DNA from 3 places in the Streptomyces alboniger genome. Region 3 is predicted to be linked to each of the others. Evidence: riboswitches for the same ligand, from Rfam matches in the RefSeq annotation. Region 3 holds a riboswitch; each other region holds the start of a gene.
What was found. Region 3 has a riboswitch for cobalamin ahead of cobN (cobaltochelatase subunit CobN). Riboswitches for the same ligand answer to the same signal wherever they lie in the genome.
Positions count from the first base shown of each region.

Region 1 (9,466 bases), 3.3 Mb from region 3:
ACGGCGAGGACCACGCAGGGCAGGGCGAGCATGTCCCACCGGGCGCTGCCGAGGCCGCCGAGCGTCCAGTAGAGGACTTCCTTGAGGTGGTCGGCGCTGTCGGCGGTGACGAGGATGAGGCTGGTCAGCGCGGTCAGGATGTACGAGACGGCTACGCCCGCGAGGATCAGCCGCCCGGTGGCGAAGCCCCCGCCGCCGCTTCTGGCCAGGGCGTAGACGAGGGCCAGGGAGATCAGCGCGCCCACGAAGGAGGCCGCGGGGATCGTGACGGCGGTGCTCAGCGCGGTGCCGACGCCGAAGACGCCGCCGAGGACGATCGCCGAGACCGCGCCTACGGAGGCGCCCGAGGAGACGCCCAGGAGGAACGGGTCGGCGAGGGGGTTGCGGACGAGCGCCTGGAGGACGGTGCCGATGACTGCCAGTCCGGCTCCTACGGTGGCGCCCAGCAGGACCCTGGGGAGTCTTACCTCCAGGACGATCGTGCGGAAGGGGGAGGGTTCCGCGCGCCCTGTGAGGATCTCCACGACCTGGCTCGGGGGGATCCTGACCGAGCCCAGAGCCAGGCCGGCGAGTATCGCTGCCGCGAGGGCCGCGGTCAGTCCCGTCAGGATCAGGAGGCGGCGCCCCTTGGAGTTGCGTCTGTCGCCCTTCGGGCTCGTCCTCAACCGCCGGACGGGCTGGGGGGTGCTCACAGCTGTGCCGCCAGCTTCTTCACCGCCTCCGGGGCTCGTACCCCTGTCACCGCGTCCGACAGCGGCAGGACCGCGAACCGCTTGTTCCTGATGGCGGGGACGTCCGCGAGGACCGGGTCGTCGAGGAGCCGGCGCTTCTTCTGGGCGACGGTCGTGGCACCGTAGTCGAGGATCACGATGACCTCCGGCTTGCGTTCGACGACCTTCTCCCAGGACGCGTCGCCGAAGGACTTGTCCACGTCGGCGAAGACGTTGCGGCCGCCCGCCCGCTCGACGATGTCGTTGCCGATGCCCCGGCCGCCCAGCGTGAACGCGGTCTTGTCGCCGCTGTCGTAGACGAAGACGGAGGCCGGCTTCCCGCCCTTCGCCTTCTTCTCGGTGGCGGCCAGTTCCCGCTTGGCGCCGCTCACCCACTTGTCCGCGCGCTCGCGCACCCCGAAGGTCGAGCCGACCTCGCGTACCTCGCGGTAGACGTCGTCCATGGAGATCGCCCGCTTCGCGCAGCCCTCGATGTTGAGGCGGCTCTTGATGCCGGACTTGGCGAGCGCGGAGCGGCTGCGGCCGTCGCCCGCCAGGAAGGCGCTGGCGTAACCGCCGTAGACGAAGTCGGGGTTGGCGGCGAGCAGCTTCTCGTAGGAGGGGTACTCCTTGGCGAGGACGGGGACGGACTTGTACGCCTTCTCGTACTTCGGCAGGACCTTGTCGTCGAGGTAGGCGGTCCCGGCGAGGCGGTCCTTGAGGCCGAGTTCCAGCATCACCTCGGTGACGTGCTGGTTCATGGTGACGGCCCGCTCGGGGGGTGCGTCGTACGTCGTGCGCACACCGCAGTTGGTGACGGTGTACGGGAATCCGGCGGCCTTGGCGGCGGGCTTGCCGGAGTCGGTGGAACCGGACGAGCCGCAGGCGGCGAGCGGGGCGAGCAGGGCCGCGGCGGTGAGGACGCGTAGGGCGCGGGACATGGCTGAACTGCCTCCTTCAGGGGATTTCCGCGTCCCCTGCGTTGCGTGGAGAGAAGGCGGCAGGTCAGTTCCTGACTCCCCCGCGCCCCCGGTGAGGGGGTGGGGTCACAGTGGCGGGACCGTGCCGGGTTCGCACCGGCTTCCTGTCTCCTGCCGCCCAGAAGTGGTCGGGGTCAGTATGCCTGTACGACCCGCACCTCTTCCTCGGTGACCTCGCCCTCGACGATCCGGAACGAGCGGAACTGGAAGGGGCCGGCGTCGTCGGTGTCCGCGGTGGAGACCAGGAGGTAGTGGGCGCCGGGCTCGTTGGCGTAGCTGATGTCGGTGCGGGAGGGGTAGGCCTCGGTCGCGGTGTGCGAGTGGTAGATGACCACCGGCTCCTCGTCGCGGTCGTCCATCTCGCGGTAGAGCTTGAGCAGGTCACCCGAGTCGAACTCGTAGAACGTGGGCGAGCGCGCGGCGTTCAGCATCGGGATGAACCGCTCGGGGCGGCCGGTGCCCGCCGGGCCCGCGATCACGCCGCACGCCTCGTCGGGGTGGTCCTGGCGGGCGTGCGCGACGATCTGGTCGTGGAGGGCCTGGGTGATGGTCAGCATGGCAGTCAGGATAAGCAGAGGGCCCGCGCCGTACCGGAGTGCGGTACGGGCGGGCCCACATGCTGGACAGCGGCTCCAGGGAGCCGGGGTCAGTCCTTGTCGACCGGCTCGGCCTCGGAGGCGACGACGCCGACCTTGCGCTTGTTGAACGCGGCGGCCTGCGGGTTGCGGCTCTTGAGGACCAGGTAGGTGACCCCGAGGATCGCGGCCCAGACCGGGGCGGCGTACAGCGAGATGCGCGCGTCCTTGTCGACGCCCATCATTACGATGACCATGCCGATGAAGAGCAGGGCGAACCAGCTCGTGTACGGGGCTCCGGGCGCCCGGAAGGTGGACTGCGGCAGCTCGCCGCGGTCGGCCTTGCGGCGGTAGCGGATCTGGCAGGCCAGGATCATGATCCAGGCCCACATGCCGGAGATGGTCGCGAAGGAGACGACGTAGTTGAACGCCTCGCCCGGCCACTGGTAGTTGATCCAGACGCCGACCAGCATGAACGCGGCGGAGAACGTGGTGCCGAGCAGCGGCAGGCCGTTCTTCGTGAGCTTGGTGAAGAGCTTCGGGCCCTGGCCGTTGAGCGCCAGGTCGCGCAGCATGCGGCCGGTGGAGTACATGCCGGAGTTGCAGGAGGAGAGCGCGGCGGTGAGGACCACGAAGTTCACGATCGCGGCGCCGACGCCGAGGCCCATCTTCTCGAAGGCCGCGACGAACGGCGAGACACCGGGCTGGAAGTGCGTCCACGGCACGACCGACAGGATCATGATCAGCGCGCCGACGTAGAAGACGGCGATGCGCCACGGCACGGTGTTGATGGCCTTGGGCAGGACCGTCTTCGGGTCCTTGGACTCGCCCGCGGTGACGCCGACCAGCTCGACGGCGAGGAAGGCGAACATCACGATCTGGAGCGTCATCAGCGTGGAGCCGATGCCGTTCGGGAAGAAGCCGCCCTGGTTCCACAGGTGGGCCACGGTCGCGGTGTCACCGGCGTCGGAGAAGCCGATGGTGAGGATGCCGACGCAGATCAGGATCATGCCGATGATGGCGGTGACCTTGACCATCGAGAACCAGAACTCCAGCTCACCGAAGAGCTTCACGGAGATGAGGTTCGCGCCGTACAGGATGACCGTGAAGACAAGGGCGTACGCCCATTGTGGGAACGAGTTGTGTGTCCAGTACTGCATGTACTGGGCGGCCGCGGTGACTTCGGTGATGCCGGTGACGACCCAGAAGAGCCAGTACGTCCAGCCGGTCACGAATCCGAAGAACGGGCCCATGAATTCGCGTGCGTACTCCGAGAAGGAGCCCGACACGGCGCGGTACATGAGGAGCTCGCCGAGCGCCCGCATGATGAAGAAGATGACGAGGCCCGCGATGGCGTACGCCAGGATGAGGCTGGGGCCGGCCTTGTGAATGGCCTTGCCTGCGCCGAGGAACAGGCCGGTGCCGATGGCACCGCCGATCGCGATCATCTGGATCTGCCGGGCCCCCAGACCGCGCTGGTAGCCCTCGCCCTCGCCGGACGGGCCGCCTGCGGCCTGCACGGCACCATTGCCGTCGTGCCCGTCGTGCTGCTCTTCGACCTGCACTGAGGTCATGGTGACGCCTTTCTCCATGCTGATCCGCGCCCGCGTTTCGCGTGATGGCTGCGGACCAGGTCCTGATCCCCCCGGATGTGAATGGAGTGCTTCCGGCGGTCTGCCGGATCGAGCGCCCTCGGCGACATGGGTGGCGTCGACCGAGCGGTCGTGAAGATTTATCACGACCGCAACAGTGCGAGAATCAGCCACGTGTGGCACACACCACAGGGAGAAGCGGACAAACTTCTCTTGGCGCGGTAAATGTGGGCAATGAAGTGACAGGATCGTTATCCGGATTTGAGCGTCCGTTGAGCGAACGGGCCGCCAGGTGAACGGCGGGCGTCCGGGGCGGCAAATCTCGGTGTCATATGCACCGGATTTCAGTCGAGCAACGTCCCGACCAGCGTCTCCTGGAGTCCACCCAACCAGAGGTAGGCCATCACCATCGGCTTGCGGGGGTCGGAGTCGGGGAGCCGGTAGAGCAGATCGGCGTCATCCTCGTCGGTGACCTCAAGGCGCGTGCCGATCGCGAGCCGCAGGTCATTGAGCGCCCCGAGCCACTGCCGGGACTCCTCGACCGACAGTTTCAGGACAGCTCCGCCCTCCCCCGAGGACGCCATCGAGTCGAGCGAGCGGATCACGGCCAGCGCGTCGTCCCGCTTCTTGGCCCGCAGGTCGTTCTCCGTGAAGCGGCGGAACTCCGCCGAATACGCCCGCAGCTCGTCCTCGTCACCCCGCTCACTGCCGGGACCGCCGTAGGCGTCCGGGAGCAGGCGCTGCATCACCGGGTCGGCGGGCGGCTCACTGGGGCCCTCGGCGAAGAGTTCCGCGAGGGGGTCGTCGGAGGGCTCGCCGCCCGGACCCGGGCCGATGAGTTCCAGGAGCTGCACGGCGAGGGAACGGATGATCGAGATCTCGACCTCGTCGAGGGCGACGGCGGCGCCGCCCCCGGGGATCTGTTCGAATTGTCCAGGCATCAGATGCGTCGCTACTTCCGGTCCTGCTGAAGGGTGGCCCACAGCCCGTACCCGTGCATGGCCTGCACGTCGCGCTCCATCTCCTCGCGGGTGCCGCTGGAGACGACCGCGCGGCCCTTCTGGTGCACGTCCATCATCAGCTTGGTGGCCTTCTCCTTCGAGTACCCGAAGTACGTCTGGAACACGTACGTCACGTAGCTCATGAGGTTGACCGGGTCGTTGTGCACGAGCGTGATCCACGGAACGTCCGGCTCGGGGACGACGACCGTCTCTTCGTCCGATTCGGGGCGGGTGATCTCTGCGGGAGCCGTACTCACCTGCCCCATGCTGCCACCCCCGGGGGTCACTCGCACAAACGGGCCCAGGAAATCGTCAAAGTGACGAGATGTGCGGTAGCATCCTTCGTATGAACACAGCGGACCTTGGCCTGCCGGTGGATGTTCCGTCGACGGCGCTCTTCACGGATCAGTACGAGCTGACGATGCTCCAGGCCGCACTGAAGGCCGGCACCGGCGCACGCAGGTCCGTCTTCGAGGTCTTCACCCGCAGACTGCCCGAGGGGCGCCGCTACGGCGTCGTGGCGGGCACGGGGCGGGTCCTGGACGCCGTGGAGAACTTCCGCTTCGACGCCGGGGTCCTCGGCTTCCTGCGCGAGCGGAACATCGTCGACGAGGCCACCCTGGAGTGGCTGTCCGGCTACCGCTTCAGCGGTGACATCTGGGGCTATCCCGAGGGAGAGGTCTACTTCCCGGGCTCGCCGATCCTGCGGGTCGAGGGGTCCTTCGCGGAGTGCGTGCTCCTGGAGACCGTGATCCTCTCCATCCTCAACCACGACTCGGCCATCGCCGCCGCCGCCTCCCGGATGTCCTCGGCCGCCGGGGACCGCCCGCTGATCGAGATGGGTGCCCGCCGCACCCACGAACTGGCCGCCGTCGCCGCCTCCCGCGCCGCGTACGTCGGCGGCTTCGCGACCACCTCGGACCTGGCCGCGGGCTTCCGCTACGGCATCCCGACCGTCGGCACGAGCGCCCACGCCTTCACCCTGCTGCACGACAACGAACGCGACGCGTTCCGCGCCCAGGTCGACTCGCTCGGCCGCGGCACGACCCTGCTCGTGGACACCTACGACGTGACCGAGGCCGTCCGCATGGCCGTCGAGGTCGCCGGGCCCGATCTCGGCGCGGTGCGGATCGACTCCGGTGACCTGCTGCTCGTCGCCCACCGGGTGCGCCAGCAGCTGGACGAGCTCGGCGCGACGAACACGAGGATCGTCGTGACGTCCGACCTCGACGAGTACGCCATCGCCTCGCTCCGGGCGGCGCCCGTGGACGCGTACGGCGTCGGCACCCAGCTCGTCACCGGCTCCGGGCACCCCACCTGCTCCATGGTGTACAAGCTGGTGGCCCGCGCCCACTCGGCGGACCTCAAGGCGCCTCTGGAGCCCGTGGCGAAGAAGTCGCTGGGTGCCAAGAGCTCCATGGGCGGACGGAAGTGGGCCGCGCGGCGGACCGACGCGTACGGCGTCGCCGAGGCCGAGGTCGTCGGCACCGGGGCCGTGCCGCCGGAGCTGGCCGACCGACAGCTCCTGGTCGAGCTGGTCAAGGGCGGCCAGGTGGTCGCCCGCGAGCCGCTGGACGCGGTCCGCGACCGGCACGCCGCGGCGCGCGCAGGCCTGCCCCTCTCGGCGACGCAGCTGTCGCGGGGCGAGGCGGTCATCCCGACGGAATACCTCTGAAGGACCCGGGAAGACGCCCCCTCCCGTAACGCGCGTGAAGTCTCTACGCTCGTAGTCACCCCACCAAAGGACACCGCCCATGCGCCGCGCACTGATCGTCGTAGACGTGCAGAACGACTTCTGCGAAGGGGGCAGCCTCGCGGTCGCCGGCGGAGCGGACGTGGCCGCCGCCATCACCGAGCTGATCGGCCAGACTCCCGCCTGCTACCGCCACGTGGTGGCCACCCGCGACCACCACATCGATCCCGGCGCCCACTTCTCCGACCGCCCGGACTACGCCGACTCCTGGCCGCCGCACTGCGTGGCGGGCACGGAGGGCGTCGGCTTCCACCCGAACTTCGCCCCGGCCGTCGCCTCCGGGGCCATCGACGCGGTCTTCGACAAGGGGGCGCACTCGGCGGCCTACAGCGGCTTCGAGGGCGTCGACGAGAACGGCCTCTCCTTGGCGGAGTGGCTGCGGGAGCGGGAGATCACGGAGGTGGACGTGGTCGGGATCGCCACGGACCACTGTGTCCGCGCCACCGCTATGGACGCGGCCCGGGAGGGGTTCAGGACCACGGTGCTGCTGGAGCTGACCGCAGGGGTCGCCGCGGCGACCACGGAGCGGGCCATGGCCGAGATGCGGGCGGCCGGGGTCGAGCTGGCAGGGAAGCCCGTCGTCTGAGGCGTCCCGTCGGGCGCGGGGCCTCAGGGCCTGCCTTTCAGCGTCTGAGCGCCCTGATCGGATGCCACAGCTCCCGCACGTCATCGGGTGCCGTCCGCCATATCAGCCCGTCGGGGTGGTGCAGCACCGCCGTGACCTCGTCCGGCGTGGGCGGCTCCGCGTTGCCCCGCAGATACACCGCCCGCAGGCCGAGGTTCCGCACCCGCGTCAGCGCCCTCGCGCGGTTCACGGCGTGCGCTATCACCCTGACCGCGCCGCCGCCCGGCGACGGGCTCGGCAGGGTCAGCGCCACCACCACGCTGCCGTTCGGCAGCTTGCAGAAACCTCCTGCGGACATACGTCGTCACACCCCCGTGAGACATCGCGCGGGGCCCCTGGCCGGACCCCGCGTCAATAAGAAGTACACAGCACGCACCTAAACACGATCGGCCGCCGCCCGCTAGAGGGCGACGGCCGATCATGGTTTGACCTGCGGAAACGCTGGGTTACTTCTTGGAGGGGCCCACCTGAACCGTGATCGAAGAGCCGTCCTTCGGCTGCTTCAGGATCTGGATCTTGGTGTTGGTGTCAGTGACCTTGACGCTTCCGGTGGGGTTGGACGCGTACCAGTAGGTGCCCTTGCGGTCGTCGAAGACCGAGACGCCCTTCTGGGACTTCAGCTTCGTCGCGACGTCCGCGTTGTGCAGCGTGAACTTGTCCGTCGCGTACTTGCTGAACGGGGCGTCGAACGGCTGGATCTTGTTGCGCATGAGCGAGCCGTCCTTCCACTTCAGCGGCTTGGCGTGCGCGTCGACCGGAAGGATCAGACCCTCACCGGGGTGCTGGCTGGTGTTGTTGTCCTTCTGGGAGGTGTCCCACTGCCAGACCATCAGGCCGGTCTGGTACGGGTAGTGCTCGACCCAGTCGGGACGGGTCCGCGAGAAGCCGAAGTTGTACGGGCCGACCTTGAGGGTCTTGTCGTACGACACGTACTGGCGGTTCTCGGCCAGGTAGTACTGGTCGTACTTCTTGGTGAAGGACTCCGCGATGCGGGAGAAGCCCTTCGACTTCCAGCCGTTGTCGCCGCCCTCGGCGCCGTCCTCGAAGACCTTGGCGCCGTCCGCGGTGATCGCGAGCGCGTCGGCCGCGAAGCCCTTGCCGCCCGCGCCGCCGTCCGTGGCGTAGCGGAAGCGGATGTCGATCTTCTTGCCCGCGTAGGCGTCGAGCGGGAAGACCAGCTTCTTGTACGCGCCCGAGACACCGGTCAGCGCGGGCTTGTCACCGGCGTCGCGGGTGATCGGCCTGCCGTCCGCGGTGCCGTCGACCGGCGTGTAGGTGGCGCCGCCGTCCGTGGAGACCTCGGTGTAGAGGTAGTCGTAGTTGGCCTCGATGTCCCACCAGCCCTGGAGGGAAAGCTCGGCCTTGGTCTTGCCGGTCAGGTCGACGGAGCGCGTCAGGGTGTTCTTCAGGTCGTCGCCCTGGTCGCTCCACCACTGCTTGGCGCCCTCGGCGGGCTTCACGATCTTGGTGGTGACGGCCTTCTTCGGCAGGTCGACGACGAGCGCCTGGCGGTGGCGGGTGTTGTACTCCGCGACGCCCAGCTTGTGCTCGGAGGTCGTGGCCGCCTTCGCCTTGGCGTAGTCGAGCCAGCCCAGCTGGAACTTGTCCCAGGCGGTCATGTCGCCCGGCAGGTCACCGATCGAGTCCTTGCCGGTACCGAGCCACGAACCGGCGGACATCAGCGACCAGAAGCCGACCGAGTTCTCGCCCTTGCCCGTGGTGTCGTACAGGTCCGGCAGACCGAGGTCGTGGCCGTACTCGTGGGCGAAGACGCCGAGTCCGCCGTTCTCCGGCTGCATCGTGTAGTCGCCGACCCAGATGCCCGAGTCGCCGATCTGGGTGCCGCCGGCCTTGTTGTCGCCGGGGCCGGTCCTGCCCGCGTCGTTGCCGTACGCGTACCAGCGGTGCGCCCACAGGGCGTTCTCGCCCTCGGCGCCGCCGCCGGCCGACTCGTCCTCGCCCGCGTGGACGATCTGGAAGTGGTCGATGTAGCCGTCGGACTCGTTGAAGTCGCCGTCGTTGTCGAAGTCGTAGCGGTCCCAGAGGTCGTACTTGGCCAGGTCCGCCTTGATCTGCGCGTCGGTGCGGCCCTGGGCCTTCTGGTCCTTGACCCAGGCGGTCACACCGTCCTTGACCGCGTCCCAGACGTTGGCGCAGTTGGTGTCGCCGCAGTAGTTCGAGCCGTAACGGGCCTCGTTGTAGTCGACCTTGACCCAGTCGGAGACTCCGC
Region 1 covers NZ_CP023695.1:2,967,599-2,977,064, forward strand. The annotation lists gene CP975_RS13040 (FecCD family ABC transporter permease) at 1-614, opposite strand, end outside; gene CP975_RS13045 (ABC transporter substrate-binding protein) at 689-1,651, opposite strand; cobalamin riboswitch at 1,697-1,820, opposite strand; gene CP975_RS13050 (M67 family metallopeptidase) at 1,825-2,247, opposite strand; gene CP975_RS13055 (amino acid permease) at 2,337-3,839, opposite strand; gene CP975_RS13060 (DUF2017 domain-containing protein) at 4,202-4,798, opposite strand; gene clpS (ATP-dependent Clp protease adapter ClpS) at 4,810-5,124, opposite strand; gene CP975_RS13070 (nicotinate phosphoribosyltransferase) at 5,205-6,533, shown strand; gene CP975_RS13075 (isochorismatase family protein) at 6,613-7,197, shown strand; gene CP975_RS13080 (hypothetical protein) at 7,235-7,534, opposite strand; gene CP975_RS13085 (immune inhibitor A domain-containing protein) at 7,683-9,466, opposite strand, start outside.
Region 1: it holds a riboswitch for cobalamin, as region 3 does, so the genes downstream of both, CP975_RS13045 (ABC transporter substrate-binding protein) here and cobN (cobaltochelatase subunit CobN) in region 3, are expected to answer to the same signal.

Region 2 (9,466 bases), 950 kb from region 3:
TCGTCTACGACTGCATGGACGACGAGGGCGTGCGACACGTCGGTGTGGTCTGCAACCCGGTCCTGACCGAGCTGCCCGCCGAGCGCCGCCGCCTCGACGACTCGGGCGAGGGCTGCCTCTCCGTGCCCACCGCCTATGCCCCGCTGGCCCGCCCCGACTACGCCGAGGTGACCGGCCAGGACGAGAAGGGCAACCCCATCAAGGTGCGCGGCAGTGGCTATTTCGCGCGCTGCCTCCAGCACGAGACGGACCACCTGTACGGCTACCTGTACATCGACCGCCTCTCCAAGAGGGAGCGCAAGGACGCGCTCCGCCAGATGGCGGAGGGCACGCCGCGCTACCCCGTGGTGCCCAATGACTGACGCACGCGCCGCCTGAGCGGCGTGGGAACCGTGTGACACCAGTGGCCCCTGGTCGGGAACTCCATCCCGGCCAGGGGCCTTTGGCGTGAGCCGCTCACCAGTGCGAGCAGAACCGGCTGTTGAAGATCCATATTCAGTCACGTACAAGGATGTTCTCGGCACTGGGGGGTAGTGAATGGCGCAAATCTGTTCCCTGAACGGTCAGTTGTGGTGCTGAATGGAAAGCGCGGGGATACGCAACGGCGCGCGCCCGGCACGGCGGGAGGGGCGTGTGCCGCCCAGGCGGCTGAAAGGGGTTTGTCCGTGCCTGCATATTCCGGAAGCACTTCACAGACACAGCCACACACTCAGGCGGTATCGGTCCCACCGGCACTGGCCGTTCCAGTGATCGAGGCAGCGTTTCCTCGCCGTCTGCACCCGTATTGGCCAAAGCTTCAGGAGAAGTCCAGGACCTGGCTACGGGAAATGCGGCTCATGCCGCCGGACAAGGTCGAGCGGTACGCGGACAGCCTCTGCTACACCGACCTGGTGGCGGGCTACTACATTGGCGCGCCGGACGAGTTGCTCACCGCGATAGCGGATCTCAGCAGCTGGTTCTTCGCCTGGGACGACCGGCACGACCGCGACTCCGTGCACGGCAGGGCGGCACAGTGGCGGTGGCTCTGCCGCGGCCTGCACGGCGCCCTCGACGCCCCCCGGCAGTACCTCCACCACCGCGACCCCCTGGTCGCGGGATTCGCGGACTGCGTCCGCCGGCTGTACGCCTTCCTCGGCCCCAGCTGGAACGCCAGATTCGCCCGCCACTTCCACCCCGTGATCGAGGCGTACGACCTGGAGTTCAGGAACCGGCGCAGCGGCACGGTCCCCTCGGTCGAGGCGTACGTGGAGCTGCGCCGCCTCACCTTCGCGCACTGGGCGTGGATCGACCTGCTCGAACCCACCGCGCGCCGCGAACTGCCGCACACCGTGCGCAACCACACCGCGTACCGGCGGGCGGCCCTCGCCACCCAGGACTTCTCGGCCTGGTACAACGACCTGTGCTCGCTCCCCAAAGAACTCGCGGGCGACGAACTGCACAATCTCGGGATCAGCCTCATTCAGCACGAAGGGATGACGCTCGAACAAGCCGTACGGGAAGTCCACCGGCGGGTCACGCAATGCGTCGCTGATTTCCTGGACGCGGAGGAGGAAGTCCTGCTGCTCGCCCGGAGATTGTCCGACGGAACGGCGGAAGGAGAAGAACTCGCGAACGCGGTGCAGTCCTGCGTCTTCAATATGCGGAACTGGTTCTCTTCCGTGTACTGGTTCCATCATGAATCCGGTCGCTATCGGGTGGACAGCTGGGACGACCGGTCCATGCCCCCGTATGTGACGGAAGACGTCCTGGCGGAAAACGAACTGGTAGGTGAGGAATGAGCGTCGAATCCGCAATACCCGCACCGGCCGCGTCGGGACCCGGCCCGCTGCGCACCCCGATACTCGTCAAAGGCGGCGCCCCCCTGCTCGGCCACGCCTGGAACCTGGTGCGCGACCCGCTCGGCTTCCTCTCCGCGCTGCGCGACCACGGGGACCTCGTACGGATCAGGCTGGGGCCCAGGACGGCGTACGCGGTCTGCGATCCGGAGCTGGTCGGCGCGATGCTCAAGCGTCCCGAGTTCATCGTCGGCGGACCGCTCTGGGACACCCTCGAAGTCCTCCTCGGCAAGGGCGTGGCGACCAGCAACGGCAAGCTGCACCGGCGCCAGCGCCGGATGATGCAGCCGGCGTTCCGGCCCGAGCGGATCGCCGACTACGCCAGGGTGATGGAGGAGGAGGCGCGCGCCACGGCGGCCCGCTGGCGCCCCGGCGCCACGGTCGATGTCAGCGCGGAGATGTTCCGCACGGCCGTGCGCATCGTCTCGCGCTCGCTCCTGGAGGTGGAGTCGATCGGCGAGAAGGCGGACCGCGTCGCCGACTCGCTGCACACCGTCTTCCAGGGGCTCTACCGCCGGATGGTGCTCTCGGTCGGACCGCTCTACCGCGTGCCGACACCCGCCAACCGGCGATTCGAGAGAGCACTCGCCGACCTGCACGCGCTCGTCGACGAGATCATCGCGGAGCGCCGCTCGGCGGGGCCCGGCGGCCCGGACGACCTGCTCGCGGAATTGCTGCGGGCCACGGACGAATCCGGGGCGCCGATAGCCGACCAGGAGATCCACGACCACGTGGTATCACTCGTCGTCGCAGGAGCGGAGAATGTCGCGTCGACGCTGGCGTGGACCTTCCAGCTGCTCATCGAACACCCGGAACAGGAAAGGCGATTGGTTGAAGAGGTAAATTCCGTGGCCGGGGGCCGAGCGATCACATTCGCCGATCTCGGGGCCCTGCCGCACCTGCGCAATGTCATCACGGAGGCCATGCGGATACGGCCGGCGGCCTGGATATTCACACGCCGGTCCGTGGCCGAAACCGAACTGGGCGGCTATCGCATTCCGCGCGGTGCGGACCTCGTCTACAGCGTGTACGCGATGCAGCGCGACCCGCGTTCCTTCGAGCGGCATCTGGAGTTCGACCCGGACCGCTGGAATCCGGAACGCGCCGGTGACGTACCGGAGTTCGCGATGATGCCGTTCAGCGTCGGCAACCGAAAGTGCCCCGGCGACCACTTCAGCCTGGCCGAACTGGCCCTGATCCTCGGCACGGTGGCCCCCAGGTGGCGCCTGGCGCCGGTCGCGGAGACCGACACCGGCACCCGCGTCGGCATCACCCTGCACCCCAAGCGGCTCGTCCTGCGGGCCGAACCGCGCTGAGCGAGCAGGTGTGGCCCCGGGTGTGCCCGCCCCGCCCCCCGTGACGGGGCGGGCACACCCGGGCCGTTCGGTGGTGGACTCAGAACTCGTCGTCGAAGGAGACCGATCCCTCGACCGCGACCTGGTAGGCCGAGGAGCGGCGCTCGAAGAAGTTGGTCAGCTCCTGCACGCCCTGGAGCTCCATGAAGGAGAACGGGTTCTCCGAGCCGTAGACCGGCGCGAAGCCCAGGCGCTGGAGGCGCTGGTCGGCGACGCACTCCAGGTACGCGCGCATCGAGTCGGTGTTCATGCCCGGCAGACCGTCACCGCACAGGTCGCGGGCGAACTGCAGCTCGGCCTCGACGGCCTCCTTCAGCATGTCCGTGACCTGCGTCTGGAGCGCGTCGTCGAACAGCTCGGGCTCCTCCTTGCGGACCGTGTCCACCACGTCGAAGGCGAAGCTCATGTGCATCGTCTCGTCGCGGAACACCCAGTTGGTGCCGGTCGCGAGGCCGTGCAGCAGACCGCGACTGCGGAACCAGTAGACGTACGCGAAGGCACCGTAGAAGAACAGGCCCTCGATGCACGCGGCGAAGCAGATGAGGTTGAGCAGGAAGCGGCGGCGGTCGGCCCGGGTCTCCAGCCTCTCCAGCTTCTCGACCGAGTCCATCCACTTGAAGCAGAACTGCGCCTTCTCGCGGATGGAGGGGATCTCCTCCACCGCGTCGAACGCGGCCGCCCGGTCCTCGGGGTCGGGCAGGTAGGTGTCGAGCAGCGTCAAGTAGAACTGGACGTGCACGGCCTCCTCGAAGAGCTGACGGCTCAGGTACAGCCGGGCCTCGGGGGAGTTGATGTGCTTGTAGAGCGTCAGCACGAGGTTGTTGGAGACGATCGAGTCGCCGGTCGCGAAGAACGCGACGAGGCGGCCGATCAGGTGCTGCTCCTCGGGCGTCATCTTCGCGAGGTCGGCCACGTCCGAGTGCAGGTCGACCTCCTCCACCGTCCAGGTGTTCTTGATCGCGTCCCGGTAGCGCTCGTAGAAGTCCGGGTAGCGCATGGGGCGCAGGGTCAGCTCGAAGCCCGGGTCGAGGAGGTTCTTCTCGCTGTTCGTGGTGGTGCTCATTACTGGCAGGCCTCGCAGGACTCGGGGTTTTCCAGGGAGCAGGCGACGGCTTCCTCGGCCGTGACCTGCGCGGGGACGGGGGCGGCGGTGGCGGCGTTGGAGCCTGCCGCGCGGGCGATGCGGGTGGCGGGGCGCGAGCGCAGGTAGTACGTGGTCTTCAGGCCCCGCTGCCAGGCGTACGCGTACATCGAGGAGAGCTTGCCGATGGTCGGCGTCTCCAGGAACAGGTTGAGCGACTGCGCCTGGTCGAGGAACGGGGTGCGCGCGGCGGCCATGTCGATCAGGCCGCGCTGCGGGATCTCCCACGCCGTGCGGTACAGCGCGCGGACCTCCTCCGGGATCCAGCCGAAGCCCTGCACCGAGCCGTTGGCCTCGCGCAGCGCCTCGCGGGTCTGCGTGTCCCAGACGCCGAGCCGCTTCAGCTCCTCCACGAGGTAGGCGTTGACCTGGAGGAACTCACCGCTGAGCGTCTCGCGCTTGAAGAGGTTGGAGACCTGCGGCTCGATGCACTCGTAGACACCCGCGATGGACGCGATGGTGGCGGTCGGCGCGATGGCCAGCAGCAGGGAGTTGCGCATGCCGGTCCGGGCGATGCGTTCCCGCAGCGCCGCCCACCGCTCCGGCCAGGCCGGCTCGACGTCGTAGTGGTCGGGGTGCAGCACACCGCGCGCGGTCCGGGTCTTCTCCCAGGCGGGCAGCGGGCCCTCGCGCTCGGCGAGGTCGGCAGACGCCTCGTACGCGGCGAGCATGATCCGCTCGGCGATGCGGGTGGAGAGGGCGCGCGCCTCGGGGGAGTCGAAGGGCAGCCGCAGCTGGAAGAAGACGTCCTGGAGGCCCATCGCGCCGAGGCCCACCGGGCGCCACTTGGCATTGGAGCGCCCGGCCTGCTCGGTCGGGTAGAAGTTGATGTCGACGACACGGTCGAGGAAGGTGACGGCCGTCCGGACGGTCTCGTCGAGCCGGTCCCAGGCGAGGTCGCCGTCCTCCACGAACGCGCCGAGGTTCACCGAGCCGAGGTTGCAGACCGCCGTCTCGCCGTCGTCCGTCACCTCCAGGATCTCGGTGCAGAGGTTGGAGGAGTGCACGGTGTGGCCGGGCTCCGCCGTCTGGTTGGCGGTGCGGTTGGCGGCGTCCTTGAACGTCATCCAGCCGTTGCCGGTCTGTGCGAGGGTGCGCATCATGCGGCCGTACAGATCGCGGGCCGGGATCGTCTTCTTCGCGAGCCCGGCGGCCTCGGCCCCGCGGTAGGCGGCGTCGAACTCCTCGCCCCACAGGTCCACCAGCTCGGGCACGTCGGCCGGGGAGAACAGCGACCAGTCCTGGTCGCCGGCGACCCGGCGCATGAACTCGTCCGGGATCCAGTGCGCGAGGTTGAGGTTGTGCGTGCGGCGCGCCTCCTCACCGGTGTTGTCGCGCAGCTCCAGGAACTCCTCGATGTCGGAGTGCCAGGTCTCCAGGTAGACCGCGGCGGCGCCCTTGCGCCGGCCGCCCTGGTTCACGGCGGCGACCGAGGCGTCCAGGGTCTTGAGGAACGGCACGATGCCGTTCGAGTGCCCGTTCGTGCCGCGGATCAGCGAACCCCGGGAACGGATGCGGGAGTACGAGAGTCCGATGCCGCCCGCGTGCTTGGAGAGCCGCGCGACCTGGTGGTAGCGGTCGTAGATCGAGTCCAGCTCGTCCAGCGGGGAGTCGAGGAGGTAGCAGGAGGACATCTGAGGGTGGCGGGTGCCGGAGTTGAAGAGCGTAGGCGAGGACGGCAGGTAGTCCAGGCGGCTCATCAGGCCGTACAGCGCGGCGACCTCGTCCACGGCGGCGGCGCCGTCGTCCTTGGCCAGGCCGCTCGCGACGCGCAGCATGAAGTGCTGCGGGGTCTCGATGACCTGCCGGGTGATCGGGTGGCGCAGCAGATAGCGGCTGTGCAGGGTGCGCAGGCCGAAGTACTCGAAGCGGAAGTCGGCGCCGTCGGCGTGCGCGGCGTCCACCAGCGCGTCGAGCCGGGCCGCGTGCTCGGTCACGAAGGACGCCGTGCGGTCGGCGATCAGGCCCTCGCGGTGGCCGACCGCCACGGATTCGGTGAAGGAGCGCACGCCCTGCGTGGCCGCCTCCTCGCGGATGCCGATCGACAGGAGCCGGGCCGCCAGCTTCGAGTACGCCGGGTCGTCGGAGATGAGCCCCGCGGCCGCCTCGGTCGCCAGCTCCCGCAGCTCCGACGCGTCGGCCTTGGCCGAGCGGCCGCGCAGCGCGGCGGCGGCGACCCGGCCGGGGTCGGCGTCGGGAAGGTCGACGGTGAGTTCGGTCAGGGTGCGCAGCAGCGCGGCCCCTGGGCCGTCGGTTCCTTCGCCACCCTCGGCGGTCGGCTTGGTCGCTGACGCGGGTTCGGCAGGCGCGATGGTCACGTGGGGCACTCCCTCGCTCGGCTCTGGGCCAGGGGAGGGGAGGGCACACGGGCGCACCCGGACAGGGCGGCGTACCGCGTCCACCGGCCCACTCCACGAGGCCCGGACGGTCGGCACCCGGGCCGGACGGCACGGGCGCACTGTCGGCAGGTCCTCGGACTCCGCGTACGCCAAACGCGTACACATGCACCGTTGCGGGACAGTTCCGGACTTGCACCGGATTCCCCTGCGGCGACAGCGAGCACGAGCATACATCTTGTGCCGGGCCTCTGAAGCGGGCCCACATCTTGTGTCGGCTCGCGGAGTGGTGGCTAGAGCTTCAGCGCGTACGTCAGCAGCGGCACCGTCTCGATGGGGCGCCAGTCGCGCTCCGGTGTGCGGACGAAGCCGAGGCGCTCGTACAGCCGGTGGGCGGCGTGCATCGAGGTCTGCGTGGACAGGACGAGCGCGGTACGGCCCGCTTCCTCGGCGCGCCGCACGCACTCCCGTACGAGCGTCTCTCCGGTGCCCCGGCCGCGCGCCGCGGGGGAGACGGCCAGCATGCGGATCTCCGCCTCGCCGTCGCGGGTGATGTCGGCCATCGGGCCGCCGGCCGGGACGTAGGTGACGCAGCCGAGTATCTCGCCGCCCGCCTCGGCCACCAGGACCTCGGCCGCCGCCGCGCGTCCCGCCACGTCGCGCAGCACCACGAGATAGGGGTCGTCCACCCCGAAGTCCAGGTGCCCGCCGTCGAGATAGGCCTGTGCGGTGAGGTCGCCGAGCGCCTCGTACTCCTCTGGGCGCGCGGATCTGATCGTGATCGTGAAGTCCATGGGGCGCAGTGTGCAACACGGGTACGGCAGAGGACCGCCGATTTTCCGGCGGCCCTCTGCCGTGACGGCGAGTGGGTCAGTGCCCGGCGCCCGCCGTCGCCTTCGGCAGTTCCTGGACGACGCCCGGGTCGCCCGCGTCGGCGGTGTAGTCCCCGGGAGAGGTCTCGTCGATGCCTTCCGGGGCCTTCAGCGCCTTCAGGACGAAGGTGAGGACCACGGTCACGATCACGTTCAGAACGAACGCGGTGAGGCCGATGTAACCGATCTCGCCGATGCCCGGGATCGTGTCGGACGAGCCGCCGAAGTGCTTCTGCGTCGGCGAGGCGACGCCGTACGCGGCCAGCGTGCCGTAGACCATGCCGACCGCCCAGCCCGCGAGCAGCGCCCAGCGGTGGAACCAGCGCGTGAACAGGCCGCCGACCAGCGCGGGCATGGTCTGGAGGATCCAGATGCCGCCCAGGAGCTGGAAGTTGATCGCGACGGTCTTGTCCATGGTGAGGACGAAGGCGAGCGCGCCGACCTTCACCATGAGCGAGACCAGCTTGGAGACCTTGGTCTCCTGCGCGGGCGTCGCGTCGGGCTTGATGAAGTCCTTGTAGATGTTGCGGGTGAAGAGGTTCGCGGCCGCGATCGACATGATGGCCGCCGGGACCAGCGCGCCGATGCCGATGGCCGCGAAGGCCACGCCCGTGAACCAGTCGGGGAACATGTTCTCGAACAGCTGCGGGATCGCCAGCTGGCCGTTGTCGACCTTGATCCCCGCCGCGATCGCCATGAAGCCGAGCAGCGCGAGCAGGCCGAGCATCAGCGAGTACAGCGGCAGGATCGTGGTGTTGCGGCGGATCACGTCGCGGCTCTTGGAGGAGAGCGTCGCCGTGATCGAGTGCGGGTACATGAACAGTGCGAGGGCCGATCCGAGCGCGAGCGTCGCGTACGTCCACTGCCCGGCCTCGGCGGGCACGAGCGCGCCGCGCGGCTTGTCGGTGGCCGGGTTGGTCTGCGCGAAGGCGTCGCCCGCCTTGGCGAAGATGTCGTCGAAGCCGCCCAGCTTGATCGGGATGTAGATGATCGCGACGACGATGACGAGGTAGATCAGCCCGTCCTTCACGAACGCGATCAGCGCGGGCGCGCGCAGCCCCGACGAGTAGGTGTACGCGGCGAGCACCGCGAAGGCGATCAGGAGCGGCAGGTCCTTGATGAACCAGTTGGTGTCCGGGCCGCCGCCGACGCCCATGACGTCGAGGACCGCCTGGATGCCGACCAGTTGGAGCGCGATGTAGGGCATCGTGGCGAGGATGCCGGTGACCGCGACGGCCAGCGAGAGCCCCTTCGAGCCGAAGCGCCCGCGCACGAAGTCGGAGGTCGTCACATAGCCGTGCTTGTGCGAGACTGACCACAGGCGCGGCAGGAAGGTGAAGATCAGCGGATAGACGAGGATCGTGTACGGCACCGCGAAGAACCCGGCCGCGCCCGCCGCGTAGATCGCCGCGGGGACGGCCACGAAGGTGTACGCGGTGTAGAGGTCGCCGCCGAGCAGGAACCACGTGACCCAGGTGCCGAACGACCGTCCGCCGAGGCCCCATTCGTCCAGGCTCTGGTCGTTCTCGGCCTTGCGCCAGCGGGCGGCGAGGAAGCCCATGACGGTGACCGCGATGAAGAAGAAGATGAAGACGGCGAGCGCGACGCCGTTGACTCCGCCGTTCATGACCGCGCACCTTCCTTGCGGGCGCGCTGGTCACGCTGCCACAGCTTGTACGCGATCATCGTGAGCACGGTGGAGAGAAGCACCCAGACCATCTGGTACCAGTAGAAGAACGGTATGCCGAGGAAGGTCGGTTCGACCTTCGCGTACGAACCCACCCAGAGCATGGCCACGAAGGGTGCGACAAGGCAGGCCGCGATGACCACCCGGACCGGTGTGACCACCGGTCTGTCCACTTCAGGCGCATCTGACATATCGCGGCTCCGTTCCCTCGCTTATCCCATGCTTAACGTGCGGGAAATC
Region 2 covers NZ_CP023695.1:5,285,496-5,294,961, forward strand. The annotation lists gene def (peptide deformylase) at 1-362, shown strand, start outside; gene cyc1 (epi-isozizaene synthase) at 666-1,778, shown strand; gene CP975_RS23745 (bifunctional albaflavenone monooxygenase/terpene synthase) at 1,775-3,151, shown strand; gene CP975_RS23750 (ribonucleotide-diphosphate reductase subunit beta) at 3,231-4,253, opposite strand; gene CP975_RS23755 (ribonucleoside-diphosphate reductase subunit alpha) at 4,253-6,649, opposite strand; cobalamin riboswitch at 6,778-6,900, opposite strand; gene CP975_RS23760 (GNAT family N-acetyltransferase) at 6,961-7,461, opposite strand; gene mctP (monocarboxylate uptake permease MctP) at 7,538-9,166, opposite strand; gene CP975_RS23770 (DUF3311 domain-containing protein) at 9,163-9,417, opposite strand.
Region 2: it holds a riboswitch for cobalamin, as region 3 does, so the genes downstream of both, CP975_RS23755 (ribonucleoside-diphosphate reductase subunit alpha) here and cobN (cobaltochelatase subunit CobN) in region 3, are expected to answer to the same signal.

Region 3 (9,466 bases):
CGGATCGTTCCGTCATCCACGTACGGGTGATATGGGGCCTATCGGGTGCGGGAGTTGGGGAGTCACGGAGCGGCCCGGCACGAAGCGCCGGGCCACGGGCAACACCGCCGAAGTGAAGGAGATCTCACATGCGCCGTACCGCCGCCGTCGTCCTTGGAGCCGTCACCCTGCTGGGGATCCTCACGGTGCCGGCGAGCGCCGTTCCGGACCCGATCGCGACCCTCGGCTGCGTGACACAGGCGGCCGGTGACGTCACGGGGCTCGTCGATCCGGCCGCCCCCAGCGTCCCCGCCGAGATCCCGGGCGTCGGCTGCCTCGCGCCGTGACCTGAACCACCGTGCTCCGTCACGCACTTGCGCTGCCGTCCGGGACCCGCGCGAGTGCGTGACGGTTACGAGGCGCGGCCGGCCCCGCCGGTCAGCCCCATCGGTAGCCGTCACCGAAGAGGAGGGTGTGCTCCAGCACGTCCTCCAGCGGATCGTCGATCTGGCCGGTGCTGATCAGCGCCACCCTGGGCGCGTTGTGCGAGTTCTCATGCGTCTCGTCGGCGTGAGCCGTGCCGGAGCACAGCACGGCCGGCCCGGCCACCATCGCCGTGACCAGCACCCAACGGGACGTTGCCTGCACCCAACCGCCGTTCATGACAGCCTCCTTGGACCCTGCGCGGGGGCCGCCCACCGCGGCCCGCTCGCCGTGTGTAACCCCGCCGCGTCCAAGAAGTCACCGACGATCATACGAACGGGTCGTAAGACGCCCGCCACCCGCACCGACAGAGAAGGCAGCCACATGCGTCATCGCCGCGCCCTGACCGCCACCCTCCTGGGAATCCTCATCCTCGCCCTCGCCGCCGTGGCGGTCCCGGCCTCGGCGGCACAGCGGGCGGTGGCGAACCCTTCGCCGCTGCCCCTCCCCGAGTCACTGATCACGGAAGGAGTGACGGTCGAGGGCCCCCTCATCAACAATGTGGGGATTCCGCACCTTCTGTGAGTTCCGGCGGGAACCCGGTCCAGCGCAGCTCCGCGGGCAGGTGCCGCATGTCGTTGTAGAAGACCAGTGAGGCGGGGCGCCCCGGACGAGCCAGCCGATCAGGAAGTTGTGCGTGACGACCAGCTCGTGCCGCGGCTCGTCGCCGGGCACCGGCCCGGTGAACCGCGCCAGCGCCTCGCGGGCCAGCGCGGGCCCGCCCTCACGCTCTTGCGCGGGGAACTGCGCGAGGCGCCGGAGCGTGGCTTCGGCACTGTCCGGGGGGAGTTCGTCCGCGCTCGGCAGGTACGGGACGTAGTCCCCGGCGGCCTCCGACCGGTGCACCGGAACCCCGCCGAGCCGCTCCCCGATCAGCCGGGCGACCCGAAGCCGCTCCCCGAGCAGAGCGGCAGCGCTGCCGGCTGGCTATTCCCGCGTGCCCTCGTCCTCCAGGTTGCCCTCGGTCTCCAGGTAGGCCTGGCGCAGCGCTTCCAGCACCGCCGGGTCCGGCTTGGCCCACATGCCGCGCGACTCCGCCTCCAGGAGGCGCTCCGCGATGCCGTGCAGGGCCCAGGGGTTGTTCTCCTGGAGGAACTGGCGGTTGGTCGGGTCCAGGACGTACGCCTCGGTGAGCTTGTCGTACATCCAGTCGGCGACGACGCCGGTCGTGGCGTCGTACCCGAACAAGTAGTCCACGGTGGCGGCGAGTTCGAAGGCGCCCTTGTAGCCGTGGCGGCGCATCGCCTCGATCCACTTGGGGTTCACGACGCGGGCGCGGAAGACGCGTGAGGTCTCCTCCACCAGCGTGCGCGTGCGGACCGTCTCGGGGCGCGTCGAGTCGCCGATGTACGCCTCGGGGGCCGTGCCCCGCAGGGCGCGCACGGTCGCGACCATGCCGCCGTGGTACTGGAAGTAGTCGTCGGAGTCCGCGATGTCGTGCTCGCGGGTGTCCGTGTTCTTCGCGGCGACCGCGATGCGCTTGTACGCGGTCTCCATCTCGGCGCGGGCCGGGCGGCCTTCGAGCCCGCGGCCGTAGGCGTAGCCGCCCCACACCGTGTAGACCTCGGCGAGGTCCGCGTCGGTGCGCCAGTCGCGGGAGTCGATGAGCTGGAGCAGGCCCGCGCCGTACGTGCCGGGGCGGGAGCCGAAGATGCGGGTGGTGGCCCGGCGCTCGTCGCCGTGCTCGGCCAGGTCGGCCTGGGCGTGGGCGCGTACGTAGTTGTGCTCGGCGGGCTCGTCCAGCGAGGCGGCGAGGCGCACCGCGTCGTCGAGCAGGCCGATCGTGTGCGGGAACGCGTCGCGGAAGAAGCCCGAGATGCGCAGCGTCACATCGATACGCGGGCGGCCCAGCTCCTCGTACGGAATGGCTTCCAGGCCCGTGACGCGGCGCGACGCGTCGTCCCAGACGGGGCGGACGCCCAGCAGCGCGAGGGCCTCGGCGACGTCGTCGCCCGCCGTGCGCATCGCGCTCGTGCCCCACAGGGACAGGCCGACGGAGGTGGGATAGCCGCCGTTGTCGTTCCTGTACCGCTCGATGAGCGAGTCGGCGAGGGCCTCGCCGGTCTCCCAGGCGAGGCGGGACGGGACTGCCTTGGGGTCGACCGAGTAGAAGTTGCGGCCGGTCGGCAGGACGTTGACCAGGCCGCGCAGCGGGGAGCCCGAGGGGCCCGCCGGGACGAAGCCGCCGTTCAGGGCGTGCACCGCGTGGTCGAGTTCGGCGGTGGTGGCGGCGAGGCGCGGGACGACCTCGCGGGCCGCGAACTCCAGGATGGCGGCGACCTGTTCGCCCTGGTCGGCGGGGACGGCCGAGAGGTCCCAGTCCGCGTCGTCCATCGCCTGGACCAGTGCGCGGGCCTTCTCCTCGGCCTCGTCGGCGCTCACGCGCGTCGCCGCGGACTCGTCGAGGCCGAGGGCCTCGCGCAGGCCCGGCAGCGCGGTCGTGCCGCCCCAGATCTGGCGGGCGCGCAGGATCGCGAGGACGAGGTTGACGCGGTCGGCGCCCGCCGGGGCGGTGCCGAGCACATGCAGGCCGTCGCGGATCTGCATGTCCTTGATCTCGCAGAGCCAGCCGTCGACGTGGAGCAGGAAGTCGTCGAAGCCGTCGTCGTCCGGGCGGTCCTCAAGGCCGAGGTCGTGGTCGAGCTTCGCGGCCTGGATGAGCGTCCAGATCTGCGCGCGGATCGCGGGAAGCTTCGCCGGGTCCATGGAGCTGATCTGCGCGTACTCGTCGAGGAGTTGCTCCAGGCGCGCGATGTCGCCGTAGGAGTCCGCACGGGCCATCGGCGGCACGAGGTGGTCGATGAGCGTGGCGTGCACGCGGCGCTTGGCCTGGGTGCCCTCGCCCGGGTCGTTCACCAGGAACGGGTAGATCAGCGGGAGGTCGCCGAGCGCGGCGTCGGGGCCGCAGGCCGCCGAGAGGCCCGCGTTCTTGCCGGGCAGCCACTCCAGGTTGCCGTGCTTGCCGAGGTGGACCATCGCGTCCGCGCCGAAACCGCCGTCGGCCGCGGGGGCCGCGATCCAGCGGTAGGCCGCCAAGTAGTGGTGCGAGGGCGGCAGGTCGGGGTCGTGGTAGATCGCGATGGGGTTCTCGCCGAAGCCGCGCGGCGGCTGGATGAGGATGAGGAGGTTCCCGCGGCGCAGGGCGGCGAGCACGATGTCGCCCTCCGGGTCACCGCCGTCGCCCACGCGGGAGCGGTCCAGGAACATCTCGCCGGGCGGCGGGCCCCAGTGCTCCTCGACGGAGTCCCGCAGCTCCTGCGGCAGCGTCGCGTACCACCGCTTGTAGGCGGCGGCCGGGATGCGGACGGGGTTGGCGGCCAGCTGCTCCTCGGTGAGCCATTCCTGGTCGTGGCCGCCCGCGTCGATCAGCGCACGGATCAGCTCGTCGCCGTCACCGGAGACGATGCCCGGGATCTCCTCCGAGGGGCCGAAGTCGTAGCCCTCACCGATGAGCCTGCGAAGGAGCGCCACGGCGGACGCGGGGGTGTCGAGGCCGACCGCGTTGCCGATCCGCGAGTGCTTGGTCGGGTACGCGGAGAGCACCAGCGCGAGGCGCTTGTCGGCGGCCGGGATGTGCCGCAGACGCGCGTGGCGCACGGCGATCCCGGCTACCCGGGCCGCCCGCTCGGCGTCCGCCACATAGGCCGGGAGCCCGTCCTCGTCGATCTCCTTGAACGAGAACGGCACGGTGATCAGACGTCCGTCGAACTCCGGCACCGCGATCTGGCTCGCCGCGTCCAGCGGCGAGACGCCCTCGTCGTTCTCCTCCCAGGCCGAACGCGAGCCGGTCAGGCAGAGCGCCTGGAGGATCGGCACGTCGAGCCCGGTCAGCGCGCCCGCGTCCCACGACTCGTCGTCGCCGCCCGCGGAGGCCTCGGCGGGCTTGGTGCCGCCCGCGGCGAGGACCGTGGTGACGATGGCGTCGGCGGGCCGCAGCGCGTCGATCAGCTCGGGCTCGGGAGCCCGCAGCGAGGCCACGTACAGCGGCATCGGGCGGCCGCCCGCGTCCTCGATGGCGCCGCACAGGTCGTCGATGAACGCGGTGTTGCCGCTCATGTGGTGGGCGCGGTAGTAGAGCACCGCGACGGTCGGGCCCTCGATGTCGCGCGCGGTGCGCTCCAGCGGGCCCCAGGACGGCGCGGGCGCCGGCGGGTCGAAGCCGTGGCCGGTGAGGAGCACGGTGTCGGAGAGGAAGCGGGCCAGCTGCTCCAGGTTCGCGGGGCCGCCGTGCGCGAGGTAGGCGTGCGCCTCGGCGGCGATGCCGACCGGCACGGTCGAGGAGGCCATGAGCTGGGCGTCGGGCGCCTGTTCACCGGTGAGGACGACCACCGGCAGACCGCTGGCGGTGAGCTGGTCGAGGCCGTCCTGCCAGGCGCGTACGCCACCGAGGAGGCGTACGACGACGAGGTCGGCGCCCTCCAGCAGGGAGGGCAGCTCGGCGAGGTCCAGACGGGACGGGTTGGCGAACCGGTAGTCGACCGGACCCCCCGCCGCGCGGGCGCTGAGCAGGTCGGTGTCGGAGGTCGACAGCAGCAGAAGCATGCGTGCGCAGGCCTTCCTCGGGGTGTCCGCGCCCCGGGTGGTCGTATGGACGGCAGGAGTTCCTGGCTCGCCCCACCTCGGTGGGGTTCACAGTGGCGGGACCGCGCCGGATTCGCACCGGGCTTCCTCCCTCGGGTCCTGGTGGACCCACGCCGTCGCTGGCGTCGGCGAACCTGGCGGCCCGCCGCCTGCATAGTAAGTCCTGCCCACCGATCGCGGGGCGGCCACCTGCCAGGACGGGCCGTCTCGGGAGGCGACCGCCCGGATCCGCCTGGGTATGCTCGCCGCCATGCCGCCCAGCCGAGCAACTTCCATGAAACAGGGCGAATCCCCCATACGTGACCGGATACGCGACCGGGGTGACGCCTGCCCCGGAGCCCTCCGTCTGCACCGCGCCGACGACGGCGCACTGGCCCGACTCCGCCTGCCCGCAGGCCTTTTGACGGGTCATCAGGCATCGGTTCTGGGTGACGCGGCGGAGCGTCTGGCGGACGGGAACCTCAGCGTCACCTCGCGCGGCAACATCGAGCTGCGCGGCCTCGGCGAGAGCTGCGGCGCGGAACTCTCCACGCTCCTCGCGGACGCGGGCCTGCTGCCCTCCGAACGCCACGAGCGCGTCCGGAACATCGTGGCGTCCCCGCTGGCCACCCTGGACCGACTCGGCCACGCCGACGTGCAGTTGTGGGCCCGTGAGCTGGACGGACTGCTGTGCGCCGAGGACTGGACGACGGCGCTTTCCGGCCGCTTCCTGTTCGCCCTGGACGACGGGCGCGGGGACGTGGCCGGGCTCGGCGGCGATGTGACCTTGATCGCAGAATCGGGCGGTACGGCGGTCGTACGCGTCGGGAGCCACGCCCTGCGCGTCCCCGGCGCCGCCGCCCCCCGCGCCGCACTCGCCGCCGCCGGGGCCTTCCTCGCCGCCGCGCGTGAGGCGGGCAACGGAGCCTGGCGGGTACGGGAGCTGCCCGCGGGGCACGCCGTCGACCTCGCCGGAGCGCTGCGGCGGGGCACCGAGGGCAGCGACGGCATCGACGCCGAGCCCGCCGCCGCCCCGCACCTGCCCCGCCCCGCCGCGCCCCTGCCCGGCGTCGTCGGCCGCGCGGTGGCGGTGGGCGCCCGCCTCGGCCGGGTCACGGCCGCCCAGTGGCGCGCCCTGCTCCCGGCCCCCGCCGACGAGCTGCGGGTCACGCCGTGGCGCGGCTTGGTCATCCCGGGCTTCCGGGACGACGCGGCGGCCCGCGCACGCCTGACCGCGCTGGCCGACGCCGGCTACCTCACCGACCCGGGCTCGCCCTGGCTCGGCGTAGGCGCCTGCACCGGCCGCCCCGGCTGCGCCAAGTCCCTCGCCGACGTACGCGCGGACGCCGTTCCCGGCGCCGGGGGCCTGCCCGTCCACTGGTCGGGCTGCGAGCGCCGCTGCGGCCACCCGCACGGCGACTGGGTCGGCGTCACCGCTATCGGCGACGGGCGCTACGAGGTGACGGCGCACACCGGCGGCACCGCGGTGCCCGTGAACGGCGGGACCCTGACCGAGACGGTCACGACGGCACGTACGACATCCGCAACCACCACCACAACGGCCACGAGATGAGCGAGAGCACAGTGTTCGACTACGAGAAGGACGGCGCGGCGATCTACCGCGAGTCCTTTGCCACCATCCGCGCGGAGGCGGACCTCGCCGGTCTGCCCGCCGATGTCAGCCAGGTCGCGGTGCGGATGATCCACGCCTGCGGGATGGTCGACCTCGTCCGCGATCTCGCCTTCAGCCCGCGCGTGGTGGCCGACGCCCGCAAGGCGCTGCGCGACGGCGCGCCGATCCTGTGCGACGCGAACATGGTCGCGAGCGGCGTCACCCGCAAGCGGCTGCCCGCCGACAACGACGTGATCTGCACCCTCGCCGATCCGTCCGTCCCGGACCTCGCGGCACAGCTCGGCACCACGCGCAGCGCCGCGGCCATGGAGCTGTGGCGCGACCGCCTCGAAGGCTCCGTCGTCGCCATCGGCAACGCCCCCACCGCCCTCTTCCGCCTCCTGGAGATGATCGAGGCGGGCGCCCCGCGCCCGGCGGCGGTCCTCGGCATCCCGGTCGGTTTCGTCGGCGCCGCCGAGTCCAAGGACGCGCTCGCTGAGCACCGCTCGGGCCTGGAGTACCTGGTCGTACGGGGACGTCGTGGCGGCAGCGCGATGGCCGCGGCGGCGATCAACGCGATTGCGAGCGAGGCGGAGTGAACACCGAGACCACCCGAGGGAAGCTCTACGGAGTCGGGCTCGGCCCCGGCGACCCCTCCCTGATGACCGTGCGCGCCGTCGAGGTCATCGCCGCCGCCGACGTGGTCGCGTACCACTCGGCACGGCACGGCCGCTCCATCGCCCGCCGCATCGCGGAGAAGCACCTGCGCGCCGACCACATCGAGGAGCCGCTGGTCTACCCCGTCACCACGGAGACCACCGACCACCCCGGCGGCTACCGCGGTGCCCTCGACGACTTCTACGAGCAGGCCGCGGCGCGCCTCGCCGCGCACCTCGACGCCGGGCGCACCGTCGCCGTCCTCGCCGAGGGCGACCCGCTCTTCTACGGCTCCTACCAGCACATGCACAAGCGGCTCGCCCACCGCTACGACACCGAGGTCATTCCCGGGGTGACCTCGGTGAGCGCCGCCGCCGCCCGCCTCGGCGAACCCCTCGTGGAGGCCGAGGAGGTCCTCACGATCCTGCCCGGCACCCTCCCCGAGGAGGAACTGGCCGCCCGCCTCGCGTCGACGGACTCGGCGGTCGTCATGAAGCTCGGCCGCACGTTCGGCAAGGTGCGCGGCGCCCTGGAGCGCGCGGGCCGCCTCGAAGAGGCCCGGTACGTGGAGCGCGCCACCATGGAGGGCGAGCGCACCGGCCGGCTGGCCGACGTGGACCCGGAATCGGTGCCGTACTTCTCGGTGGCGGTCCTGCCGAGCCGCGTGGCGCCGCTGACCGGCGGCCCCGCGCCCGAGCCCGCCCCGGCAGGACGGGGCGAGGTCGTCGTGGTCGGCACCGGCCCGGCGGGGCCCCTCTGGCTGACCCCCGAGACGCGCGGCGCGCTCGCTGCCGCCGACGACCTGGTCGGCTACACCACCTACGTCGACCGCGTGCCCCACCGCCCCGGCCAGCGGCGGCACGGCTCCGACAACCGCGTGGAGTCCGAGCGTGCCGAGTTCGCCCTGGAGCTGGCGCGTCGCGGGCGGCGCGTCGCGGTCGTCTCGGGCGGCGACCCCGGCGTCTTCGCGATGGCCACGGCCGTCCTGGAGGCGGCCTCGCAGGACGCGTACGAGGACATTCCGGTCCGGGTGCTCCCGGGAGTGACGGCCGCCAACGCGGCCGCCGCGCGGGCAGGTGCCCCGCTCGGCCACGACTACGCGACCCTCTCCCTTTCGGATCGGCTCAAGCCGTGGGAGGTCATCGCCGAGCGCCTGGCCGCCGCGGCCGCCGCGGACCTCGTCCTCGCCCTCTACAACCCCGGGTCGCGCAGCCGCACCTGGCAGGTGGGCAAGGCGCGGGAACTGCTCCTGGAGCACCGGACGCCGGACACGCCGGTGGTGCTCGGCCGGGACATCGGCGGGCCCGAGGAGAGCGTGCGGGTCGTACGGCTCGGCGACCTCGACCCTGCCGAGGTCGACATGCGGACGCTGCTCATCGTGGGGTCGTCCCAGACGCGGTGGACGCGCAGGCGCGGGGGCGCGGAGCAGATCGTCTGGACGCCGCGGAGGTACCCCGAAGGGGGGTGAGCGGTTCTCGGCGCGTCGCGCGTCCGCGGGTGCGTGGGGGCTGGTCGCGCAGTTCCCCGCGCCCCTTACGGGGCCAGGCTGAACCGGCGCAGCCAGGCGGCCGCCTCCTCCGGGGCGGTAGCCACCGGGACGCCCTCCGGGACCGGAGGGCGCCGGACCACCACCACAGGAACCCCCGCCTCGCGCGCAGCGACAAGCTTCGGGGCCGTCGCCGCGCCCCCGCTGTCCTTCGTCACCACGACGTCGATCCGATGCGTACGGAGCAGCTCACGCTCCCCGTCGAGCGTGAAAGGCCCCCGGTCGAGGAGGACCTCCACGCGGGCGGGGTGGGGCGGCTCCGGAGCGTCCACGGAGCGTACGAGGAACCAGAGAGCGTCCAGCTCAGGGTCCCCGGCGAAGGCGGCGAGGCCCATGCGGCCCGTGGTGAGGAACACCCGCTCGCCCAGCGCGGGCAGGACCCGCGCCGCCTGTTCCAGGGAGTCGACCCGATGCCAGTCGTCGCCCTTGTCGGCGACCCAGCCGGACCTGCGCAGGGCGAGCAGGGGAACATGGGCGAGCGCGGCGGCCGACGCCGCGTTGAACGAGATCGTCCCGGCGAAAGGATGGGTGGCGTCGATGAGCGCGTCCACGCGGTGCTCCCGCACCCACGCCGCCATCCCCTCGGCCCCGCCGAACCCGCCGACGCGGACCTCGCCGGGCGGCAGCCG
Region 3 covers NZ_CP023695.1:6,234,904-6,244,369, forward strand. The annotation lists gene CP975_RS27510 (hypothetical protein) at 129-326, shown strand; gene CP975_RS27515 (hypothetical protein) at 418-642, opposite strand; gene CP975_RS27520 (hypothetical protein) at 787-987, shown strand; partial or broken gene CP975_RS35955 (histidine phosphatase family protein) at 956-1,374, opposite strand; gene cobN (cobaltochelatase subunit CobN) at 1,390-5,004, opposite strand; cobalamin riboswitch at 5,048-5,167, opposite strand; gene CP975_RS27535 (cobalamin biosynthesis protein CobG) at 5,282-6,595, shown strand; gene CP975_RS27540 (precorrin-8X methylmutase) at 6,607-7,233, shown strand; gene CP975_RS27545 (precorrin-2 C(20)-methyltransferase) at 7,230-8,759, shown strand; gene CP975_RS27550 (cobalt-precorrin-6A reductase) at 8,825-9,466, opposite strand, start outside.